DNA from 3 places in the Streptococcus sp. 151470009-6 genome. Region 1 is predicted to be linked to each of the others. Evidence: predicted binding sites of a transcription regulator. Region 1 holds the regulator's gene; each other region holds the start of a gene.
What was found. The regulator Rex, encoded in region 1, represses fermentation and respiration genes when NADH is low (regulators of the CRP and FNR family bind a similar motif). The targets are predictions, from matches to a motif close to TTGTGAANTANTTCACAA.

Region 1 (8,422 bases):
CTATACTACTCAGAACCGGAACGCGTAAGGCTAATGTTTTTGAAATTGCCCAAAAAGTCTTGAATAGTCTCAACAGTCTAACTGATTTGAAAAAAATGACCCTGCAGGAATTGCAGAGTCTGTCTGGTATTGGACGCATTAAAGCTATTGAACTACAAGCAGTGATTGAACTGGGGAATCGCATTCACAAGCATGAAACCCTTGAGATGGAAAGTATTCTCAGCAGTCAAAAGCTAGCTAAAAAAATGCAACAGGAACTTGGTGATAAAAAACAAGAGCACCTAGTGGCGCTCTATCTCAATACTCAAAATCAAATCATTCATCAGCAGACTATCTTTATCGGATCCGCGACACGTAGCATTGCTGAACCGAGGGAAATCCTTCACTATGCCATCAAGCATATGGCGACTTCTGTTATTTTAGTCCACAATCATCCTTCAGGCGCAGTAGCACCTAGCCGAAATGATGACCATGTAACCAAGTTAGTCAAGGAAGCCTGTGAACTGATGGGAATTGTTTTCTTGGACCATCTGATTGTCTCGCACTCGGATTACTTTAGTTACCGTGAAAAAACGGATCTGATTTAAAGTTCATTAACAACATAGTCAAATAGTGTTTTGTCCTTGGGGCGATTTTCAAATAGAAATTCTGGATGCCATTGGACGCCGAGAAATGGGATGTCATCTGTTGTTACGACTGCCTCGATAATCCTATCCTTGGGATCATAGGCCACAACCTTTAAATTTGGAGCCAAATCCTTGATACTCTGATGGTGGAAGGAGTTAATATGAGAGATTTCTCCGTAAATTTCTCTGAGAACAGTATCTGGTTCGGTAAGAAGTCGCTGGGTAGTGTACTCAGCGGAACAATCCTGCCAGTGATCTTCGATATCTTGATGAAGTGTGCCTCCCATGGCAACATTAAAGAGCTGGGTACCACGACAAACAGAAAAAATCGGTTTTTTCTGCTGGATAGCTTCTTTGATAAGAGCTAGTTCAAAGATATCCCTTTGTAAATGGTAGTCATCGCTGTCAATTGTTTTTGGCTGGCCGTAGAATTTTGGATCGACATTTTGCCCACCAGTTAGGATGAGTTTATCAATCATGCTAATATAGTGATGTGCCATTTCTTGGTCACCAATCGGAAGGATAATGGGAATTCCGCCAGCGTCCTTGACTCCTTCAATAAAGCCTTTTGCAGCATAGCTCATCATGATGTCATCGTCTGGATGAGCTTTTTCATTTCCTGTAATCCCAATAACTGGTTTATTCATAAATGCTTTCGCTTTCTAATCCTCTTTCCGCATAAAATAGAGGAGGGTTTGGAGTTCACTTGTCAAATCAACGTACTGAACGACCACATCTTTTGGAAGGTGCAGGTGGACAGGAGAAAAACTGAGAATACCTTTTACACCAGCATCTACCAAGAGGTTAGCTACTTCTTGGGATTTGACACTTGGAACAGTTAGGATAGCAGTTTTAACATCTGCGTCCTTAATCTTTTCCTTGATTTGAGATATACCATAGATGGGAATCCCGTCAGCAGTCTCAGTACCGACTTCAGGATGGTCATCCAGGTCAAAGGCCATGATAATCTTCATTTTGTTGCGCTCGTGGAAGCGGTAGTGGAGAAGGGCATGCCCCATATTACCAATCCCAACCAACATAACATTGGTGATGGAGTTATCATTTAGGAGGTCAGCAAAAAACGTCATGAGTTTTTTAACATCATAACCAAATCCACGTCTTCCTAGTTCACCAAAGTAGGAAAAATCACGACGGACGGTCGCCGAATCGATACCGATAGCCTCTGCAATTTGTTTAGAGTTGGCACGTTCGATTTTTTCTGCATGAAATCTCTTGAAAATTCGATAGTAAAGTGAGAGTCTTTTTGCTGTTGCTTTTGGAATAGCAGACTGTTTTTCTTTCACAAAATCACAACCTTTCTATTCTTCTATTTTATAGAATCATTGTGAAAAAATCAACAAAAATAAGAAAAAACTAAGAAAATTCTTAGTTTTTATCTAAAAAATGAACTTGTGATAGAAATCGATAGAGATCTCCGACTAAACCTTGGTAGATTACTTTATCATTAAAGGTTAAAGAGGTTACCAGAAATGTATCTGGTAGCGTTACGCATCCTGACAGGGATAACATGAGTTCATCGTAGTCGGTATATTCAAGTATGCGCTCAATTTGGTAACTATCTATGTAGGTGAGACGATACATGAGGTCTTATCTTTCCTCTTTAGTGAAAATCCCACGTTCCACAAGACTATCCATGAGGAAGTAGAATTTTTCTTGGTGAATATGGTGATCATCTGATTTAAAGATATCTACCAAACGAAGACCGGACTTATCTGTAATGTTGAGTTTAACACCTGTAAGGTCTTTATTGATAATGATTTTTAGTTTGAAACCTTCACCACTATTAGGTACTTTCTCAAGTAGACGAGTCAGTTCGTAGTTTCCTACTTTTGTTTCAAAGAAAGTATTGTCTTTTAGTGTGAACTTTTTAACAGTTGGACTAAGTGTATAGTTGTAGCGACAGTTTTGTAGTTTAATGGTTTTTTCGAATGCCATTAGTTTAATCTCCAATAATATTTTTTAAGGTTTGTGCGAGTTGTTTCAGTTCTTCCTCAGTATTAAGAGGAGAGAGACTGATACGGACAGATTCTTTTAAACGAGGCGAATCGGCTCCATAGAAAGCTTCGAGTACATGACTGGTTTGCACAATACCAGCAGTACAAGCGGAACCAGTTGAAATTGAAATTCCCTCAAGGTCTAACCGAAGTAAAAGCAAATCATTTTTCTGGCCAGGAAAACCGATATTTAAAACATAAGGCAGTTGGTTGCGACTTTCATTGAGATAGTAGTCTAAATCGGCAATCTCTTCTAAAAAAGTAGCTTTAAGTGTGCTTAGTTTTTGGTAATGATCAGCTTGATAATCCAGATCTTCTTTGAGAGCAGCAATCATACCTACAATGGCAGCAAGGTTTTCTGTTCCGGCTCGTTTTTTTTGCTCTTGGTCCCCACCGTGAAGGTAGGAATCAAAATCTACAGTCGAAGAGTAAAGAAAGCCAATTCCCTTTGGTCCATGGAATTTGTGGGCAGAAGCACTGAGGAAATCAATTCCTAATTCTTCTGGATGGATAGGAATCTTCCCGATGGCTTGTACAGCATCTACATGATAAGCAGCAGGATGGTCTTTTAAAATATGTCCAATCTCAGCGATAGGCAAGAGACTCCCAGTTTCATTATTAGCATACATGGTAGAAACGAGGATGGTATCGTCACGTAAAGCTTCTTGAATCTGTTGGGCAGTGATTTCTTGATTTTCTGGTTGGATGATGGTCGCTTCAAAGCCAAGATGTTGAACCAGATAATCAATGGTCTCAAGGACAGAATGGTGTTCAATAGCTGTAGTGATGATATGTTTGCCACGTTCCTGATGACGGAGACAATAGCCAATGATAGCTGTATTGTTACTTTCTGTACCACCAGACGTGAAAAAAATATGTTGAGGTTTGGTTCCAAGTAAGTGAGCCAAGTCCTGACGAGCTTCACGGAGCAGTTTACCAGCATGACGACCATGACTGTGAATACTTGAAGGATTACCATGGGTTTCTTGCATAACCTTGGTCATTTCTGCGATAGCTACAGCTGACATAGGTGTAGTTGCAGCATTGTCCAAATAAATCAAAGAATCACCTTATTTCTTTTTGTTGTAAGCAAAGAGTGGGCTGACTGGTTTTCTTTCGTGAATACGGATGATAGCATCACCGAGCAATTCGCTAGCAGTAATGTAACATACATTTTTAGGAGTTCTTTCTTTTGTTGCTACAGAGTCCGTTACAAGGATTTCTTTAATGTTAGTTGCGTCTAGAAGTTCAGCAGCACCTTCTACAAAGAGGCCGTGACTAGAGACCGCATAGATTTCAGTTGCCCCTTCGCGTTCAACGATTTTTGCTGCTTCAGAGAAAGTACGACCAGTATTTAGGATATCGTCAATCAGGATGGCTTTCTTACCTTCAACATCCCCAATGATATAGCCCTCACTTCGTTCTGAGTCATCTTGAGCATAGTCTATGATAGCGATTGGAGCATCCAAGTATTCAGCTAAGCTACGAGCACGTTTAACACCAGAGTTTTTTGGACTAACCACAACGACATCAGAACCAAGAAGACCTTTGTCACAGTAGTGTTTAGCAAATAGAGGAATTGTATAAAGATTGTCCACAGGAATGTCGAAGAAACCTTGTACCTGTACAGCATGGAGATCAAGAGTTAGAACACGATCAACCCCAGCTTTTACTAACATATTTGAAACCAATTTAGCTGTCAGTGGTTCACGGGAAGAAGCGATGCGATCCTGACGCGCATAGCCAAAGTAAGGAAGTACGACGTTGATACTATGAGCACTGGCGCGAACACAGGCATCAACCATAATCAATAATTCCATCAAGTGGTTGCTAACTGGGTAGCTTGTTGATTGAATGATATAGACGTCATACCCACGAACACTCTCTTCGATATTGACTTGGATTTCACCATCAGAAAATTGACGTGAAGATAATTTTCCAAGAGGGACACCAACAGTATCAGCAATCTTTTGAGCGATTTCTGGGTTAGAGTTTAGGGTGAAAAGTTTCATGTTGTTTCTATCTGACATTATAGACCGTCCTCTGTAAACTTTGTGAATCTTCTTTGGAAAAGTTTCTTTTTCTTAATGAAGATTCTATTATTTTTATCTTTTCTATTTTACCAAAAAAAGGAGATTATTTCAGCTTTTTTTCATGTTTTTAATGAATCGAATTAATTTTGATGGAGCCTTCTGGTAAGTTATGTGATTTTCATCTAAAAATTGCTGAAAATCGACTTTTCCTTGTTCAAAATTAGTGACTTCAAGTTCCAGTTCGTAGTCGGTTTGACCAAAGTAATGGCTTTGATCTAAGGCCATCAAACCGATATCGGTTTCCATTTCGTAACGAATCGTTTCAAGACAACCCAGAATAAGCCAGTCATGGCTTTCAATACCAATCTCAGTAAGCTTCTCCAGAACCATTCCTTGAGGTAGGATCTGTTTTTCTAAATAATGTTCAGCTTCTGGAAGAGTCATTTTTTGATTGTATTCCATATTGCCAATAGTTTGAGGAACTTTCAAGGTTAATTCAGCGCAATCTGAAAGGGCGCGAATGCGCATGGCAACCTTTTTTTCGCGCAACTGGAAATCAGGCGTGTCAATGTAGTAGTTTTTTTGGTGAACAGGAGCTATATGGGCAAACTGTTTTTTTAAATGATTGTAGTCATCTTTTTTCAGTAGTGTTTTCAGTTCAATTTCTAATTGTTTCATTTTTCTAACCTTTTCTTTATCTTTGAAAGCGGATTTATGGTATAATGTACAATGTATTTATTGTATAAGATTGTAGTGAAAAAATCAAAAATTTTTAACAGCACAATCTCATACTAAAAGGGAGAAAGTATGACCATAGAATGGGAAGAATTTTTAGATCCTTACATTCAAGCTGTTGGTGAATTGAAGATTAAACTTCGTGGGATTCGCAAACAGTACCGTAAGCAAAACAAGCATTCTCCGATCGAGTTTGTAACTGGTCGGGTAAAACCGATTGAAAGTATCAAAGAAAAAATGGCTCGTCGAGGAATTACTTATGCAACTCTGGAAAATGACTTGCAAGATATCGCAGGGCTACGTGTCATGGTTCAGTTTGTTGATGACGTGGAAGAAGTTGTTGCAATTCTACGTAAACGTCACGATATGAGAGTCGTTCAGGAACGAGATTATATCAACCATCGTAAGGCGTCGGGTTATCGTTCTTATCATGTTGTTGTCGAATATACTGTAGATACGATAAATGGGGCTAAGACCATTCTCGCCGAGATTCAAATTCGGACCTTGGCTATGAACTTTTGGGCTACCATTGAGCATTCGCTCAATTATAAGTACCAGGGGGACTTTCCAGAGGAAATAAAAGAAAGATTGGAAATCACTGCCAAAATTGCTCATCAACTAGATGAAGAAATGGGCAAGATTCGAGATGACATTCAGGAAGCTCAGGCACTCTTTGATCCTTTGAGTAGAAAACTAAACGACGGTGTAGGAAATAGTGACGATACAGATGAAGAATACAGGTAAGCGAGTTGACCTCATAGCTAATAGAAAGCCGCAGAGTCAGAAAGTTTTACATAAACTGAGGGAAAAACTCAAAAAACAGCATTTTATAATCAATGATACAAATCCCGATATCGTCATTTCGATTGGTGGTGATGGGATGCTTTTGTCTGCTTTTCACAAGTACGAGAATCAGTTAGACAAGGTTCGATTTGTAGGTGTACATACAGGACACTTGGGATTTTACACGGATTACCGTGACTTTGAGTTGGACCAGTTGGTTACCAATCTCCAACTGGATTCTGGAGCCAAGGTTTCTTATCCAGTCCTGAATGTCAAAGTGACTCTTGAAAACGGTGATGTAAAAACCTTCCGTGCTCTAAATGAAGCGAGCATCCGTCGGTCAGACCGCACCATGGTTGCAGATATCATCATTAATCACGTTCCATTCGAGCGCTTTCGTGGAGATGGTGTGACTGTCTCAACGCCTACTGGGAGCACTGCCTATAACAAGTCCTTGGGAGGAGCGGTTTTGCACCCTACCATTGAAGCCTTGCAACTGACTGAAATTGCAAGTCTCAATAATCGAGTTTATCGGACTCTAGGTTCGTCAATTATTGTTCCGAAGAAAGACAAAATTGAGCTTTTACCGACTCGTAATGACTATCACACGCTATCTGTTGACAATAGTACCTATTCTTTCCGAAATATAGAACGGATTGAGTACCAAATCGACCATCACAAGATTCATTTCGTAGCGACACCAAGCCACACTAGCTTCTGGAATCGTGTTAAAGATGCCTTCATCGGCGAGGTGGAAGAATGAGGTTCGAATTTATCGCAGATGAACATGTCAAGGTCAAAACCTTTCTGAAGAAACACGAGGTTTCTAAAGGACTGTTGGCTAAGATAAAGTTTCGAGGTGGGGCTATCCTAGTCAATAATCAACCTCAGAATGCAACTTATCTCTTAGATATCGGAGATAGGGTTACCATTGATATTCCAGCAGAGGAAGGCTTTGAAACCCTTGAAGCCATTGACCGTCCTTTAGATATCCTGTATGAGGATGACCACTTTTTGGTTTTGAATAAGCCTTATGGAGTAGCTTCCATCCCCAGTGTCAATCATTCCAATACCATTGCGAATTTTATCAAAGGCTACTATGTTAAGCAGGAATACGAAAACCAGCAGGTTCATATCGTGACCAGACTGGATCGGGATACATCTGGTTTGATGCTCTTTGCCAAGCACGGTTATGCTCATGCACGATTAGACAAGCAACTGCAACGAAAGTCTATCGAAAAACGTTATTTCGCTTTGGTTAAGGGCAATGGGGATTTGGAGCCAGAAGGGGAGATTATTGCACCGATTGCGCGTGATGTGGACTCCATTATCACGAGAAGGGTTGCCAAGGGTGGAAAATACGCCCATACCTCTTACAAAGTTGTAGCGTCTTATGGAGATATTCACCTGATCGATATTCAATTGCATACTGGGCGAACCCATCAGATCAGAGTGCATTTTTCTCATATCGGTTTTCCCTTGTTGGGAGACGATCTCTATGGAGGTAGCCTAGACGATGGGATTCAACGACAGGCCTTGCATTGCCATTTCTTATCATTTTATCATCCCTTCTTGGAGCGTCAGCTAGAGCTGGAAAACCCCTTGCCAGATGATTTTAACAATCTTATTACTCAGTTATCAACTAATACTCTTTAAAATCTATTTTGAGTATAATTTAATTTCTTAAAGGAGAAAACTCATGGAAGTTTTTGAAAATCTCAAAGCCAACCTAGTTGGCAAAAATGCTCGTATTGTTCTCCCTGAAGGGGAAGAACCTCGTATTCTTCAGGCAACCAAACGATTGGTAAAAGAAACAGAAGTTGTCCCTGTTTTGCTTGGGAACCCAGAAAAAATCAAAATTTATCTTGAAATCGAAGGGGTTATGGACGGCTATGAAGTGATTGACCCTCAACACTATCCTCAATTCGAAGAAATGGTTACTACCTTAGTTGAACGTCGTAAAGGTAAAATGAGTGAAGAAGGTGCTCGTAAGATTTTGCTTGAAGATGTCAACTACTTTGGTGTTATGCTCGTTCACATGGGCTATGTTGATGGAATGGTATCAGGTGCTACTCACTCAACAGCTGCAACAGTTCGTCCTGCACTCCAAATCATTAAAACTCGTCCAAATGTATCCCGCACTTCAGGTGCCTTTCTCATGGTTCGTGGAACAGAACGCTACCTATTTGGGGATTGTGCCATTAACATCAATCCAGATGCAGAAGCTTTG
Region 2 (8,422 bases), 120 kb from region 1:
AGAAGGATATCGACACCAGGAAAACGTCTGCTCACGGTTGTGATAATATCCTGGATGACTGCACCACTGCGACTGGTTACTACACCAATTCTCTTAGCAAACTGGGGCAGAGGCTGCTTGAACCGTTCTTGAAAGAGACCTTCTTCCGTTAGTTTTTTCTTGAGTTGTTCAAACTGAATCGCAAGCGCACCAACTCCATCAGGTTCAGCCTTCTCAATGATGATAGAATAGCTCCCGCTCGGTTCATAAACCTGAACTCGCCCAATCACATTGATTTTCATCCCTTCTTCAAGGTCGAAACCTAATTTCTGATAGATCCCTGACCAGATGGTCGCTTGAATGACTGCGTGGTCATCTTTTAGGGAGAAATATTGGTGAGTAGGTCTTTTACGAAAGTTGGAAACTTGACCAGTTAAATAGACCCGTTCCAAGTAAGGGTCTTTATCGAATTTCATTTTCAGATACTTGGTCAAAGTTGTTACCGATAAATACTTTTCCATCTCCACCTACTATTCATTTTCTTGCTTTTCCATGGGTATTATTATACCAAAAATATGCTTAAAAATCACCTTTTTCCTACCGAAACGAAAGGAAAAATAGAAAAAGGAGGCCAAGCCTCCTCATCTGATTATTTGCTGTTACGAGCTTCTTCCAAAATCTTAGAAATCTTGGTCGTCAAAAGGTCGATAGCAACGGTATTGCTGACTCCCTCAGGAATGACGATATCGGCATAACGCTTAGTCGGCTCGATGAACTGGTGATACATGGGTTTGACAACACCCAGATATTGGTCAATAACGCTATCCAAACTACGACCACGCTCTTCCATATCCCGCTTGATCCGACGAATAATGCGCACATCATCATCTGTATCCACAAAAATCTTGATATCCATCAAATCACGCAGACGCTTGTCCTCCAAGACCAAAATCCCCTCAACGATAAAGACATCTTGAGGTTCTTGACGATAGGTCTTGCTGCTTCGTGTATGCTCTGTATAGTCATAAGTCGGAATGTCCACCGGACGCCCTGCCAACAACTCCTTAATTTGCTCAATCATCAAATCTGTATCAAAGGCAAAAGGATGGTCGTAGTTGGTTTTGACACGCTCTTCAAAGGTCAAATGAGATTGGTCCTTGTAGTATGAATCATGCTCAATCATGGCAATCTTCTCATCAAGAAAATGAGATAAAATGGCTTTTGAAACACTAGTCTTACCACCACCAGAACCACCTGTCACTCCGATAATGATTGGTCTATTTTGCATGCTATCCTCCTTTTTTTTATCCGTCGTCTATTCTATCACATTTTTAGCCAAATTTATAGTCTGATTTTGATAGACTATGGGTAACAATCTAATACTTACACCCCAGTTTGACTAGCATAGAACTTTCCTTGGCTTGTAGAGATTGCCCCGTTTTTCTAGAATGGCTAGCAATTTATCATCTTCAAAGGCAGCTATCTCCTTATCCGACTGATCTAGCTCTATAAAACGACCAAAGCGGACTTCTGTAGCCTGTACTGGAGTTAGAGAAACTTTAACAAGATCCCCTGTTCCAATCTCTAGAGGATGGAGAAAGTCCAGTTGGCCAGCCTCCACTTTTGCAGCAATTTCGTCCAAGGTAAGAGCATCTTCCAGTTCTAAACCGGCTGCACTCGTCCGTGTCAAATGGGACATATGAGCTGCATAGCCCAGCTTCTCTCCCAAGTCAACAGACAAGGTACGGATATAGGTTCCCTTACTGCATTTTACACGAAAAGTAAAGCGTGCAAGATACCCATCATAAAAAATGGGGCTCGTTCTTTCAAAACTATAGATTGTTACCTGACGTTCTGGGCGCTCTACTTCCTGACCAGCACGCGCATACTCATAAAGCTTGCGACCATTAACCTTGACAGCCGAATACATAGGGGGAATCTGAGTAATAGGCCCAGTCAGACTCGCAATCGCTTCATCGACAAGCTTTTCATCCAATGGCGACAAAACAGGTGTCTCTGCGACCACTTCCCCACTGGCATCCTCGGTCGTCGTTGAATAGCCGATAGTAATCTCCCCCTCGTAGACCTTGCCCTCATCCTGCATAAACTCGACCATGCGGGTTGCCTTGCCCACCGCAATAGGCAAAACACCCACCACATCCGGATCCAAGGTCCCACCATGACCGATTTTCTTAGTTCCCAAAATCTTACGCAGTTTAAAAACCGCATCATGCGAGGTCATCCCCGCTTCTTTTCTTAAGTTGATAATACCGTTCATGTGTTGCTTTCTATTCCCCCTTCAGCGCTTCAAACTTTGCTTTCATTGTTGGATTTTTGCGGGTCAATTTTTTAACGGAAACATCTTCTAGCTTGTTGTTTGCAAGGCGGAGTTGGTTTTCGGATGTGGTTAGGAATTTCTTGACCTCTTCCATCCGTTTGATGGCCTTATCGATTTCATCGATTGCTTTACCAAAGTTGGTTGAAGCAGAGTTGTAGTTTTTGGCAAAAGCTACTTTGAAGGCATCCAAGTCTTCTTCAAAATGCGTAATATCAATATTTTGCTCCCGGACTAAGGCCAACTCTTGCTTGTATTTGAGAGAATTAAGAGCCGCATTTCTCAAAAGCCCAATCAACTGGATAAAGAATTGAGGTCGGACGACATACATCTTTTCATACTCATGACTGACATCCACGATACCCGTGTTAAAGTAATCGTTATCTGCTTCTAACATGGTCACTAAAACCGCATACTCGCAGTTCTTTTCCCGACGGTCCTTGTCCAATTCCTTGTAAAAATCTGCATTCTTATGCTTCTTCTCCGTCCCATCCGCTTCGTTTTTCATTTCAAACATGATGGAAATGAATTCTAGACCATTTTCATCAAAATCACGGAAGATAAAGTCCCCCTTAGATCCTCGCGCAGAGACCTTGTTATCCTTCTCAAAGTAGGCATTTGGAAAGGCAAAACTGCGAACCTTATTGAACTCACTCTCCGCATACTGTTCCAGACTTTCCCCGATAGCTTTTGTGGATTGTTGGGCTTTGAAATTCTTGTAAAATTCGACTTGTTCACTAGCAGCCTTGAGCTGGGCTTCGTAATTTTGCTTGACTGAGGCCAGAGACAACTCATTTTCCTTTTCTTGCAAAAGGAGCTGATTTTTAACTTGATCCCGTTCTTTTTCTAGGTCAGAAAGGGTCTTTTGCAGTTGATTTTCATGCTCCAAACGCAAGGTAGCCAGTTGGTTTTCCAAGGCCTGCACTTCCTTGTCCTTAGCTAATAAAGCCTCATGGCTTGTCTGTTCAACTTCTTTCTTGGCCAACTCTTTCTCTGTATCAAAGTTTTGGATTTGACTCTGCAATTGCGCAATTTCTTGGTCTTTTTGAGCTAGTTTAGACTGTTGCTCATTCATAGCCTTCTGCTCAGCTAAGGCCAGCTCCTGCTTCATTCGATCGTGCAATTCCTTATCAAACTCAGCCGTTCTCACTTGGGATAAAAGTTCAGCATACTGACTCTCATTTACTGTAAAGACTTCCCCACAGTTGGGGCATTTGATTTCGTTCATAACTTTCCTCTTTCTAGACTTCTGTAACCATTATATCATGCTTGAGGGAAAATCAAAAACAGTGAGTCGAAACCCACTGTTGATATCTTTTACTTTAAATTTTTTCCAAGGCTAAGCGCAAATCTTCAATCAAATCCTCTACATTTTCAAGACCGATCGACAAGCGGATTTGGTTTGGTGTGACACCTGCCGCTTCTAGATCTTTTTCTGACAACTGACCGTGAGTGGTTGTCGCTGGATGGACCACAAGGGATTTGGCATCTGCTACGTTTGCAAGGTCAGAGAAGATTTCCAAATTATCAATCACCCTGCGAGCTTCTGCTTCTCCACCTTTGACATGGAAGGTAAAGATTGAACCAACACCTTTTGGCAAATATTTCTCAGCCAAGGCATGGTAAGGACTGTCTGCTAGTTTTGGATAGTTTACTTTTTCTACCTTAGGATGGTTAACAAGGAAATCAACAATTTTCTCTGCATTTTGCACATGGCGTTCCACACGAAGAGAGAGAGTTTCAAGCCCTTGGAGCAAGAGAAAGGCATTAAATGGTGACAAGGCAGCACCTGTATCACGAAGCAATTGAACACGAACAGCGATAATAAAGGCTGCTGCCCCAACATCGCGAGTATAGCTCAAGTTATGGTAGCTCGGATCTTCCTCAACAAATTGAGGGAATTTCCCTGACGCTTCCCAATCAAAACGACCACTGTCCACGATGACACCGCCAATAGTCGTACCATGCCCACCAATAAACTTAGTTGCTGAGTGAATGGCAATATCTACACCGTGAGAGAAAACGTTAATCAAATATGGTGTGGCAAAAGTGTTGTCTGAAACGAGAGGAATCTGGTGTTTATGCGCAATCTCAGCCAATTTTTCCAAGTCAGGAATGTTAATCAAGGGATTCCCCAAGGTTTCAATCAAGACAAGTTTGGTATTGTCACCGATAGCTGCTTCAACTTCCTCCAAATTATCCACATCCACAAAGGTTGTTGTAATCCCATAACGAGGAAGGGTTTCTTTCAAGAGGTTGAAGGTCCCACCGTAAATAGTTGACGCAGCCACCACATGGTCACCTGCGTGAGCAAGCGCCAAAATAGTGTAGGTTACAGCAGCCATACCTGATGCTGTCGCTAGTGCTCCAACACCACCTTCAAGGGCAGCGATTCTTTCCTCAAAGGCTGCTGTTGTGGGATTTGTGATACGAGTATAGATATTGCCTGGTTTTCTCAATGCAAACAGATCTGCACCTTCCTGCGTGTCATCAAAAACGAAGGATGTTGTTTGATAAATCGGTACTGCACGAGACTTGGTCGCTGGATCAACTACTTGTCCAGCATGTAATTGTAGGGTTTCAAATTTAAAATCACGAGTCATAAGACGACCTCCAAATAGCTTCATTAGGTATATTGTATCATCTTGGGTTAGCCTTTTCCAATACAGTTTTTCTATATTTTGATATAAGGAACAACTATGACTAGTCATACACATCAAACAAAAAAGCACGATTAACTCGTGCTCATTTCTTTAATCGACATAAGTATCTTCGTTTTTATTGAGGAAGGCGTATGGTAAGCCCATCAAGAGACCTCCTCCGATAAAGTTTCCGACAAAGGTTACACCCCAGTGACGAAGAATATTAGGTATGTCAAAGTTAGCAATGGAATCTGCTGCTACACTGAACTTAACAATCGCAAAAGAAGCAAAGTTCGCAGCAATGTGTTCGTTTGTTAAGAATACAAACATGTAAATTGCTGACAAAACAAGCCATAGTTTGGCTCCACCGTCTTTCACCAAAACGAATGAAAGAATGGCAATGTTTACAAAGATATTGGCTAAAATACCCTCAAGCAAGACTAGCTCATTGGAACGACCTAACTTCATCTCTACAACTCCTGAAATGAAGCTATCATGTGTTAGATTTGCATAGGCTGCTGAGTGGGCAAAGCCCCAACCTGCTATAAGAGCACCAATGAGGTTGAAGAAGGTACAGTAAAGTAGAATCTCAGCTGTTTTTCTCCAAGAAATTTTCTTCAAAAAACTGCCCGCGGTTAGGAACATCATGTTTGAAGTGACCAATTCAGCATTCAAGAAAACAATGTAGGCCAATCCCCAAGCAAAAACAAATGGGAAAAGAAAACGTCCACTGCCTGGTGCGATCTTATTAATCAAGTCAGCCCCAACTGCGCCCGCAGCCGTACTAAATGTTAGAAAAGCACCTGCAAACATGGAACGAATCGCATACTTAAACTTACTTTGGCTATAAAGACTTTCTTTCTTCTTGCAAGCAAATTCAATCTTTGAAATAAATTCTGAAGAGACCATAAAAAACTCCTAAACTTTTATTTGTGATAATTATAACATAATTCTTGTTTTCTAGAAAGCGTTTTCTGTAAAATTCTAAAATATTTATCCTAAGCCTTCTTATCCTTTTTCATAAGAACTATTTTGATTCTATTTGTTGACATAAAAAACCAGTGAAATAGCACTTCACTGGTTCATTCATTCTTAATAACGTTGTTTATATGGTTTATTAAAGGCTTTCAAAATATCTTCAGATGTATCCGAATAAGCTTTTGATTCTTTAAAAATACCTTTCACAATAATTCGTTCGGTTTCATTGTAGTCTACACAGGTTACCAAGGTGATTTCTTTCACTCCATCACGGTCTTCGATTTCATCTACTCGGTCAGGTGTGACACGTTTAACTTCAGTAATCTCATAGGTATAAACCTTGTCCTTATCTGTCAGGTAAATTTTCATACCTGCTTTGGCATTGACCAAAGGTGAGAAGAGCATCTGGCTCGCATTTTCAGCAGTAAAGATATGGTGACTGGCTAGAGAATAGTTGCCTTCTCCCATTTTTTGATTGGGTTTCATGGTCCCTGCTCCGTAGAACAAGTTTACATTATCCAACCCTTTGAAAATAGGTAGGTTAATCTCTACTTCAGGAATAGCAATACCACCAATAACTGGAAGCTTTTGGGCATCCCATTGTGAAGCCAATACAGCTTCAGATGAAATAGACTTAACAGAGTCAAAATCAAAATTTCCTTCGGTTTTTAGATTTTCATCTATATTTTCTTTAGTAACCTGATTGACTTGATATTTATTGGTATTCCAGACCAAAAAGAGATCACGAATCTTTGAATTAAAAATCAAGGCTAGGGAAAGAAGAATTAAGAAACCCGCTAAAATATTGATAAATAGATTTCTGCGCTTATTCTTCTTACTCTTTTTATTTTTCGTTCTTCTATGAGACATTATGCTTCACCTTCTGTTTCAATTTCAGTCCCAACTTCTTCTTTTTCTGCCGCAGCAACCGTTGTAAAGGTCACAATCTTAGCATCTTGGTCTAGACGCATCACCTTAACTCCCATAGTTGAGCGTCCTGTTTGTGAAATATTGGCAACGTTTGTTCGAATCATGACCCCTGTATCCGTGATAATCATTAGGTCTTCATCACCTTTAACAGTGAGGAGGCCTGCAAGAGGACCATTCTTCTCAGCAACATTGGCAGTCTTCATTCCTTTACCACCACGGCCTTTAGTAGGGTATTCAGTAGCAAGGGTACGCTTACCATAACCTTTTTCAGTGATGATAAGGACCTCATCCTGGTCAGTAATAACACTTGCGCCAACTACTGTATCTCCTTCACGAAGATTGACTCCTCGGACACCTGTCGCGATACGGCTCATGCCACGAACAGCTGACTGATTAAAGCGAACAGAATAACCAAACTTGGTACCAATGATGATATCGGTATCTTCTTCTGTCAGCAAGACATTGATCAACTCATCCTCATCCTTGAGATTCAAGGCCTTAAGTCCATTTTGACGAATATTTGCAAATTCTTTGACACTGGTTCTCTTCACGACACCGTGACGAGTTGTGAAGAAGAGATAAGCATCATCACTACGCTCAGAATCAACATTGATGATGGTCTGAATGCTTTCGCCTTCGTCCAACTTCAAAAGATTGACAACTGGCAAGCCCTTGGCTGTACGACCATATTCTGGGATTTCATAACCTTTAAGGCGGTAGACACGTCCTTTATTAGTAAAGAAGAGCAGATGATCATGGGTACTGGTTGAAACCAACTCACGCACAAAGTCATCATCCTTAACGCCAGTACCTTGGACTCCACGACCACCACGTTTTTGGGCAGTGAACTCACCTTGGTCCAGACGTTTGATGTAACCCTTGTTTGAAAGGGTAATCAAGACATCCGTCTCCTCAATCAAGTCTTCGTCCTCAAGTGTCAAGACTTCTCCGACCATCAACTCGGTACGACGTTTGTCACCAAACTTGCGTTTAACTTCATCCAATTCCTCTTTGATGATTTGCGCCACACGTTCTGGTTTGGCAAGAATATCTGCCAAATCTGCAATCAAGGCAATCAATTCATCATACTCAGACTGAATCTTATCACGTTCCAATCCTGTCAAACGACGAAGACGCATATCAAGGATTGCCTGACTTTGACGCTCTGAAAGCTTAAACTTGCTCATCAACTCAGCTTGTGCTTCGGCATCTGTTTCACTTGCACGGATAATACGAATCACTTCGTCGATATGATCTAGCGCAATTAGAAGACCTTCTAAGATGTGAGCACGCGCTTCTGCTTTTTCCTTGTCAAAACGTGTACGACGCACAACCACTTCTTTTTGGTGTTCGATATAAGCATCCAAAATTTGACGAAGGGACAAAATCTTTGGTACGCCATTTTGAATTGCCAGCATATTGAAACCAAAGTTGGTTTGCATCTGGGTCATCTTGAAGAGATTGTTGAGGATAACATTTGCAGAGGCATCGCGTTTCACTTCGATCACGAAACGAACCCCTTCGCGGTTGGATTCATCACGTACTGCTGTAATGCCCT
Region 3 (8,422 bases), on a different contig from region 1:
ATGTCTTCCTCACAATGCCATAAAAATGTTTGATGTTCAAATAAATATATGCGCTTATTATACCATTTTTCAAAAAAATGTACAAAAAAGAGACAGGATTTCTCCTGTCTCTAGGCTGATAAACGATTATTTACGACGTCCTGGACGTTCTGCATAACCATAGTAAGCATCTGCCATGATTTCTTCCATGTCAGCTACCATTGGCAAGCGTGGGTTAGCAGGTGAACATTGATCTTCATAAGCAAGCAAGGCAATTTCATGCAAGCTGTCTTTCCAAGCTTTTTCATCAATTCCTTGATCCTTGAAGTTCATCTTGATACCTACTGCAACACCAAGTTCGTAAACAGCTTTAGCGTATGCTTCAACTGCTTCTTCTGGAGTTGAGTGAGGCAAGCCAAGCATTTTCGCGATGTCTTGGAATTTCTCATCAGCTTTCCAGTAGTTGTATTTAGGCCATGTAGTTGTCTTAGATGGACGAGTTCCGTTGTAACGGATAACATATGGAAGCAAGATTGCGTTTGTACGTCCGTGAACAGTATGGTGAACACCACCAATCTTGTGGGCCATTGAGTGGCTCATACCAAGGAAGGCGTTGGCGAAGGCCATACCAGCCATTGTAGACGCATTGTGCATTTTCTCACGAGCTTCTGGGTCAGCTGTCTTAACTGATTTTTCCAACCATTCAAAGACAAGTTTGATTGTTTGAAGCGCAATACCGTCTGTGTAGTCGTTAGCGAAGTTTGAAGTGTAGGCTTCAGTAGCGTGTGTCAAGACGTCCATACCTGTATCAGCAGCGATAAAGTCTGGAACTGATTCAACCAAAGCAGGGTCAACAATCGCAATAGTTGGTGTCAATGAGTAGTCAGCCAATGGGTATTTGCGGTTGTTTTTCTTGTCAGAGATAACGGCAAATGGTGTTACTTCTGAACCTGTACCTGAAGTTGTTGGGATACCGATGTACTTCGCTTTCTTACCAAGTGATGGGAAGCGGAAGGCACGTTTACGGATATCCATGAATTTTTGAACCAAGTCACGGAAGTCGATTTCTGGTTGTTCGTAGAAGAGCCACATCACTTTCGCAGCGTCCATTGGAGAACCACCACCAAGAGCGATAATTGTATCTGGTTCAAATGCTTTCATCACTTCAGCACCACGTTCTACAGTTGTGATGTCTGGATCTGGTTCAACATCTGAGAAGACTTGAATAGTTACACGGTTGCTACGTGCGTTCAATTGATCGATAACACGTTGTACGAAACCGAGTTTTTCGATAGATTTGTCTGTAACAATCAGAACGCGCTCAATATCTTCACATGTTTGAAGGTATTGGATAGAGTTGCGTTCGAAGTAAATTTTTGAAGGAACTTTAAACCATTGCATATTATTTCTACGTTTCCCTACTTTCTTGATGTTTAGAAGGTTAATAGCGCTCACGTTATCACCAACTGAGTTGCGTCCGTATGAACCACATCCAAGTGTCAATGATGGGATGAAGGCATTGTATACGTCACCGATACCACCGAAAGTAGATGGAGAGTTCCAGATAATACGCATAGCTTTGATTTCTGTACCAAAGCGTTTAGCAAGCTCTTCGTCTTTTGTATGGATAGCTGCTGAGTGACCAAGTCCGTTAAACTCAACCATTTGACGAGCTTTTGTAAGACCATCTTCTGTGTCTTCAGCTTTTAGGACAGCAATAACTGGTGACAATTTCTCACGAGTCAATGGTTCTTTTGGTCCTACTTCTGCACATTCTGCAGCCAAGATATTTGTTCCTTCTGGAACGCTGAATCCTGCTTGTTCTGCAATCCATGTAGCTGGTTTACCAACGATGTTGGCATTTAGTTTAGCACCAGCACAGTTTTTGCTGTTTGCTTTAACGCCGAAACAGAATTCTTCAAGAAGTGCTTTTTCTTTTTTGTTTACAAAGTAAGTGTGGTATGATTTGAATTCTTCTACAAATTCGTCATACACTTCTTTATCAATGATAACCGCTTGCTCTGATGCACAGACCATACCATTATCAAAGGATTTAGACATAACGATGTCATGGGCAGCTTGACGAAGGTCGGCAGATTTTTCTACATAGGCAGGAACGTTTCCGGCACCTACCCCAAGAGCTGGTTTCCCACATGAGTAAGCCGCCTTAACCATGGCATTACCACCAGTTGCAAGGATAGTCGCAATACCTTCGTGGTTCATAAGCGCTCCAGTTGCTTCCATAGATGGCTCTGTAATCCATTGAACACAGTTTTCAGGAGCTCCAGCTGCGATTGCCGCATCACGAACGATTTGTGCTGCATGAGCAGAAGATTCTTGAGCTGATGGGTGGAAGGCAAACACGATTGGATTACGTGTTTTCAAAGCAATCAATGATTTGAAAATTGCTGTTGATGTTGGGTTTGTTGTTGGAGTGACACCACACACAACACCGACAGGTTCTGCAATTTTAGTCAATCCTGTAACGGGATCATCTTCGATAACTCCGACAGTTTTAACTCCTCGCATGTTATTCACAACATGTTCACAGGCAAAAAGGTTTTTTGTAGCCTTGTCTTCAAATACACCACGACCAGTTTCTTCAATTGCGTGTTGTGCTAGGATACCGTGCGCATCAAGAGCTGCAACTGAAGCTTTCGCTACGATGTAGTCAACTTGTTCTTGGTTCAACTTGCGCATTTCATCAAGCGCAACCAAAGCTTTTTGTACTAGTCCGTCTACATGCTTTTCAGCAGCGAGTTGTTTTTGCTCAGGTGTTACAGTTTTTTTATCAGCCATATTTTCCTCCATAGCCTTAAAGGATTTAAACCCTTTGTTAATTTTTTCACAAGTTTATTATAACTCTTTTTTCAGACTTTGTAAACAGTTTCATGCAGATTTCACAAAGAAATCTTATTCATTTGTGAAATTATTATCAATGTCGCGGTGCTACGGGATTTTACTCTAATGATTGTGAAATTAGAATAAAAATATTTTTATTTCACAAACTTTTTCTACATTGAGGATTCTTCTCTAACAAGTGTTCTGGTAAGCGCTTTCTTTCCCGTCTGTAAGAATACCCCCTAATCAGGAGGTTATTGTTTTTGTTGGAAAACACCTTGTTTAAAGCTTCCTTCATAGACAACTTCTTGCTCGGTTGTCAATTTCCCTTGACCTTCGGCCTGGCCGTTTACAAAATCGCCTTCGTATTTCCAGCCAGATTTGGACTGGAAGGTTCCTTTACCATTGAAAGCCCCATTATTGAACTCTCCTGTGTATTGGTCCCCGTTTTCAAAGGTCATAGTCCCCTGACCATTCATCTTTCCTCTTACCAAGGTTCCATCATAAACAAGGGCACCATTGTCAAGTGTCAGTACTCCTTTTTTTGGTATGTTTAGTAGAAAAACTGATACGGCACAGATAGCGATTAGAAGAACGCTTGCAATCTCTATACGCGGGCGAGTTAGATATACTCGATATTTTTCGAAGATTTCTTTAAACTTTTCCATTGTCACTCTCATTTTCTAAACGGTCTAACCAGCTTTGGCATCCACTTGTGATGCGCGCATAGGTTTCCTCAAAATCTCCTGTGTACCATGGATCTGGAACACTTTCAGATGCAAAAGCATAGATCTTGTGCTCTTGTTCCTGAGGACACATTTGACGCAAATCTGAAACGTTTGAAGCATCCATACCGATAATATAATCAAACGACTCAAAGTCATCTCTGCTAATCTGAAGCGATGTTTTGTCTTTGTCATAAGGAATCTGATACTGCTGGAAAATCCCTTGCGTTCCCTTATGAATCGGATTGCCATGTTCCCAAGACGAAGTTGCACGACTCTCAACTTGATAATCACTCGTCATGGACTTCATCACAAACTCTGCCATAGGACTGCGGCAAATATTTCCTAAGCACACAAATACTATTTTTTTCATCCCTTTTCCTCTCATATCATAGAAAAACGGGAGTGATAGGATCCCGTTTTATTCTTCGATTGCTCCACTTTCGTCGATAACTGCTCCTTCTGGTGTCACAGCTTCTTTGAGTGGCAACACTGTCTTGATAGCAGCTAATTCAAAAGTCAAATAAACACCATCTACGTCCAGTACGATTGTTCGTTTCTCAGTATCTACTTCATCCACTGTTCCGTAGAGTCCACCGATTGTGATCACTTCATAGCCTTTTTGAAGCTTGTTCAAGCTTTCCATACGCTTTTGAGCTTGTTTCTTTTGAGAACGTTGCATAAAGAACATCAAGGCAAACATCCCTACAAGCATGATAAAAAAAGTAATATTTGGATTCATTGTTTTCTCCTTTGTATTTTACATAGAACTACTATATCAAATTTCAGCTACTTTTACAAGGTTGTACCTTGTTTTTATGGTTATAAAAAATCAGAGTTTTCACTCTGATTTTTGTGATTATTTCAAGTTTTGAACAACTTTGACTAGATTTTCAACTGTAAATCCGTACTCTGCCAATACTTTTGGTGCTGGGGCAGATGCTCCAAAGGTATCAATACCGAGAACTGCACCATCAAGACCAACATATTTGTACCAGTTTTGAGTTGCTCCCATTTCGACTGCAACACGACGGCGGACTGCATTTGGAAGGATTTCTTCCTTGTAAGCTGCATCTTGTGCGTCAAAGACATCTGTAGATGGCATGCTAACTACGCGGACTTTTGCACCTTGACCAGCCAATTCTTTGGCAGCTGCGACAGCGAGATTTACCTCAGAACCTGTTGCAATCAAGATCGTGTCAAAGTCAGCTGCATTTTCATAGACAACATAGGCACCTTTCGCAACCTTGTCGAAGTCTGTTCCCTCTTCAACAGTCAAGTTTTGACGTGTCAAGACAAGGGCAGTTGGTGTCTTTTCGCTTGTCACTGCAAGGTACCAAGCTGCTTGAGTTTCACGCGCATCTGCTGGGCGGAAAACATTGAGATTTGGCATAGCACGAAGACCTGCTAGGTGTTCAACTGGTTCGTGAGTTGGACCATCTTCACCAACCGCAATAGAGTCATGGGTGAAGACATAAGTCACAGGAAGTCCTTGTAAGGCTGACAAACGGACAGCTGCTTTCACATAGTCAGAGAAGACAAAGAAAGTACCACCGTATACACGAAGTCCACCATGAAGGGCCATCCCGTTCAAAATCGTTCCCATTGCAAATTCACGAACACCAAACTGAATGTTGCGGTTCAAGCGATTGGCATCATCTTGAAGTCCGTCAGTCTTGATATAAGTCATGTTTGAGTGAGCGAGGTCAGCGGATCCACCTAAGAAGGTTGGCAACTTAGTCGCCACAACATTCAAGGCATCTTGGCTTGAATTACGAGTTGCTTGAGAGAAGCCGTTTTCTAAGGCTGGGAAGTCTGCTGGAGTTACCTCAACTGGGTCGCGTCCGTCTATGATGGCTTCTACTTCTACAGCCAGTTCTGGATGAGCCTCTTTATAATCAGCAACTAATTTTGTCCAAGCTTGATAAGCTGATGCGCCACGATCTGCAACATTTTCTTTGAAATCAGCGTAAACTTGTTCTGGAATTTCAAATGGTTCATAGTCCCAACCGAGAGCTTGGCGAGTAGCCGCAGTTTCATCTGCTCCAAGAGGAGCACCGTGTACCGCATTCGTTCCTTGTTTATTTGGAGAACCGTATCCAATAACAGTCTTCACTTCAATCAAAGATGGTTTTCCTGAAGCTTTAGCTGTTTCGATAGCGGCATGGATTGCTTCCAAGTCTGTCCCATCTTCAACCAAGGCTGTATGCCAACCGTAGGCATTGTAACGGTCACGAACACTTTCAGTAAAGGAATCCTTTGTTTCACCATCCAAGTTAATGTCATTTGAATCATAAAGAACAACCAACTTGTCGAGTTTTTGCAAACCTGCGTATGAAGCTGCCTCGCTTGAAACACCTTCCATCAAATCTCCGTCGCCACAGATCACATAAGTATAATGGTCAAAGATATTGAAGCCTTCGCGGTTATATTTGGCTGCCAAAAAACGTTCTGCTTGGGCAAAACCAGTAGCAGTCGAAATCCCTTGTCCTAGAGGACCAGTTGTAGCATCAACCCCTGCAGTATGACCAAATTCTGGGTGACCTGGTGTTTTAGAACCCCATTGGCGGAAGTTCTTGACTTCATCCATGCTGACATCTTCAAAACCAGAAAGGTGAAGAAGGGCATAGAGAAGCATAGAACCGTGACCTGCTGAAAGAATAAAGCGGTCGCGGTTGATCCAGTTTGGTTGAGCTGGATTGATACGAAGTTGCTTTGTAAAGAGGCTATAGGCCATAGGAGCAGCCCCCATAACCACCCCTGGGTGACCTGAGTTTGCTTTGTTGATGGCGTCAATACCTAGAAAACGAATTGCATTAACAGATAGATTTGACATAGAATTTCCTTTCTCTTTGAGGTGATTAATGAATCACACATCCTATTTTACTATTATATGAAAAAATGTATAGAATAGCAATAAAACAATTTGCGTTCATCTATCACATTTGATTTGTCTATCCCCTCGTCACTTCATAGTACGGGAGCAAGCGAGTATAAGCGTCTTCTAGCTCCTCCAATATCGCTTCTACTGACTGATTTTCAATGAAGGAAACATCTGACTTGACTAAGACTTTACGAACTTCCTGATTGCGCACCTTCTCGCGTAAGAGCAGACGGTTTTCTTCATTAGCTTCTACCTTTTGACTTTGACCATCGGTGTATGTTAGATAATAGATTCCTTCTACTGGTGGAAGCTCTAAAATCTTGGCTTGTTTGCTCAGCGTCTGCTCATCCTTCTTGCGCTCGATGAAACTGACTTCTAAGGAAATCCCAAAATCTGAGGGTTCCCCATACAAACGCAAGGCTAACATGGGTTCTGTTACCTGCCCCTCTCTCTGTAGATAGGCCCAGAAATGCGGTCGCAAGCGCTGCGCTTGATTCATCCACTGACTAGTCTGTTGCAATTGCCATTCGGGATGACTTGCTTGGAAGATTTTGGCCAGGTTTGTAAAAGCCTTACGAGCCTCCTGCCCTTTGTGGCGCAATTCCAGCATCTTCTCTCGCTCATCCCCAGACTTATCTGGATTACGATACTGGATCCCCGCGTAAGATAGATAGTTTCTGATGGTTTCCATCATCGGTCTCTTCTCCTTTTTTCTAGCAAAAAATCAGGTCAAACCTGATTTTGTTTATTCTGTATCTACGACAACATAGCGATTTGGCTCATCACCCTCAGAATAGCTAGTCACTCCATCCATGCGTGAAATAATGCGATGGATAATCTTGCGTTCGCTATTCGACATTGGATCTGTTTGCTGGCTACGGCCTTCCTCCAAAACGCGATTCGCCAATTTTTGAGCGTAGGTTTGTAACACTTCTGCACGGTGTTCAACATAATCATTGACATTAATCGTAATATAGAAAGTTCTTGAATAGCGATTATAAAGATAATTTTGTGCCAAGAGTTGAAGGGCCTTCAAGACTTTTCCATGATAGCCGATAATACGACCTGGTTCGTTGGTGTCAATTTGAAGATTGATGGTACGACGATTGCAGTCGCTCGAAATCGTACCTTCAACATCCATATCATCCACAATGGTTTGAACGTAGCTAGCTACTTCTGTTGCCACTTGTTCGGTATCATAACTTGGCTCTACTTTTAATCCCAAATCTTCCAAGGATTGGCTCGCTACTTCTTGCGTTTCAGCTTCTTTTTCTGGAGCAGGCTTAACTTCCTCAGAAACATCTTCTGCTTGCAGTTCATTTAAAATTGAAATATGCCCTGTTTCTTCCAAAATCGTGCTGGCATGTTTTTCATTTTTCAAGATTTCAGCCTTGACCTCTTCAGAGACACCCTGACCTTCTTCTTCAATTTTCTTGATGGCTTCAACCACATATCCCAAATCAACTGTCGCTTCGCTGACGGTTTTCACTGGTTCATTCTTTTCATTGACTTCTTTTGGAACACCTTTGACAGCCTGTTGATTGGCTTTAATCACTGTTGTTTCACTGATTGCTTCGATATCAACTTGAGCTGGCTTCTTACCAAACAAGCCCAAGAAACCTTTTTTCTCTTTTGAAACGACCTTGATGTGGGCCTTCATTCTTGAAATATTTAATTCTTTCAACCCTTTTTGGATTGCTTCTTCAACCGTTGAACCTGTAAATAATACCATTACCAGATTCCTCCTTATTTTTTCTTTTTCTGTGCTTTCTTCAAGGCTCTTCTCTTCTTGCCTTCTAAATCTCTTTCTGCTTGGACTACTGCTTCTCTTTCAGCAATAATCTTGAAAGGATTGTTCAAGAAATAGGTTTGCAAAACTTGATAAGCATTGGATACTGCCCAGTACAAGGCAACTCCACTAGGCGCAGAGATGGCAAAGATAAAGATCAGTACCGGCATCCCGTACATCATCCCTGTCATAGCTCCACTTCTT

Region 2: the regulator Rex is predicted to act here: its motif matches at 5,887-5,904, upstream of ACUW6H_RS03225 (formate/nitrite transporter family protein).
Region 3: the regulator Rex is predicted to act here: its motif matches at 2,813-2,830, upstream of adhE (bifunctional acetaldehyde-CoA/alcohol dehydrogenase).

Annotation. Positions count from the first base shown of each region.
Region 1 covers NZ_JBSEZF010000001.1:478,092-486,513, reverse strand. The annotation lists gene radC (RadC family protein) at 1-587, shown strand, start outside; gene ACUW6H_RS02450 (gamma-glutamyl-gamma-aminobutyrate hydrolase family protein) at 584-1,273, opposite strand; gene ACUW6H_RS02445 (redox-sensing transcriptional repressor Rex) at 1,289-1,930, opposite strand; gene ACUW6H_RS02440 (DUF4649 family protein) at 2,013-2,228, opposite strand; gene ACUW6H_RS02435 (DUF1831 domain-containing protein) at 2,235-2,582, opposite strand; gene ACUW6H_RS02430 (cysteine desulfurase family protein) at 2,587-3,702, opposite strand; gene ACUW6H_RS02425 (ribose-phosphate diphosphokinase) at 3,712-4,671, opposite strand; gene ACUW6H_RS02420 (CYTH domain-containing protein) at 4,783-5,352, opposite strand; gene ACUW6H_RS02415 (GTP pyrophosphokinase) at 5,482-6,153, shown strand; gene ACUW6H_RS02410 (NAD kinase) at 6,137-6,955, shown strand; gene ACUW6H_RS02405 (RluA family pseudouridine synthase) at 6,952-7,848, shown strand; gene pta (phosphate acetyltransferase) at 7,892-8,422, shown strand, end outside.
Region 2 covers NZ_JBSEZF010000001.1:603,085-611,506, forward strand. The annotation lists gene xseA (exodeoxyribonuclease VII large subunit) at 1-500, opposite strand, end outside; gene udk (uridine kinase) at 629-1,267, opposite strand; gene truB (tRNA pseudouridine(55) synthase TruB) at 1,379-2,257, opposite strand; gene ACUW6H_RS03215 (DUF2130 domain-containing protein) at 2,268-3,542, opposite strand; gene ACUW6H_RS03220 (O-acetylhomoserine aminocarboxypropyltransferase/cysteine synthase family protein) at 3,637-4,917, opposite strand; gene ACUW6H_RS03225 (formate/nitrite transporter family protein) at 5,068-5,865, opposite strand; gene ACUW6H_RS03230 (class A sortase) at 6,049-6,804, opposite strand; gene gyrA (DNA gyrase subunit A) at 6,804-8,422, opposite strand, start outside.
Region 3 covers NZ_JBSEZF010000008.1:26,987-35,408, reverse strand. The annotation lists gene ACUW6H_RS09240 (XRE family transcriptional regulator) at 1-2, opposite strand, end outside; gene adhE (bifunctional acetaldehyde-CoA/alcohol dehydrogenase) at 127-2,778, opposite strand; gene ACUW6H_RS09230 (MORN repeat-containing protein) at 3,075-3,488, opposite strand; gene ACUW6H_RS09225 (low molecular weight protein-tyrosine-phosphatase) at 3,475-3,918, opposite strand; gene yajC (preprotein translocase subunit YajC) at 3,967-4,287, opposite strand; gene tkt (transketolase) at 4,405-6,381, opposite strand; gene ACUW6H_RS09210 (HI_0552 family protein) at 6,500-7,123, opposite strand; gene jag (RNA-binding cell elongation regulator Jag/EloR) at 7,175-8,161, opposite strand; gene ACUW6H_RS09200 (YidC/Oxa1 family membrane protein insertase) at 8,176-8,422, opposite strand, start outside.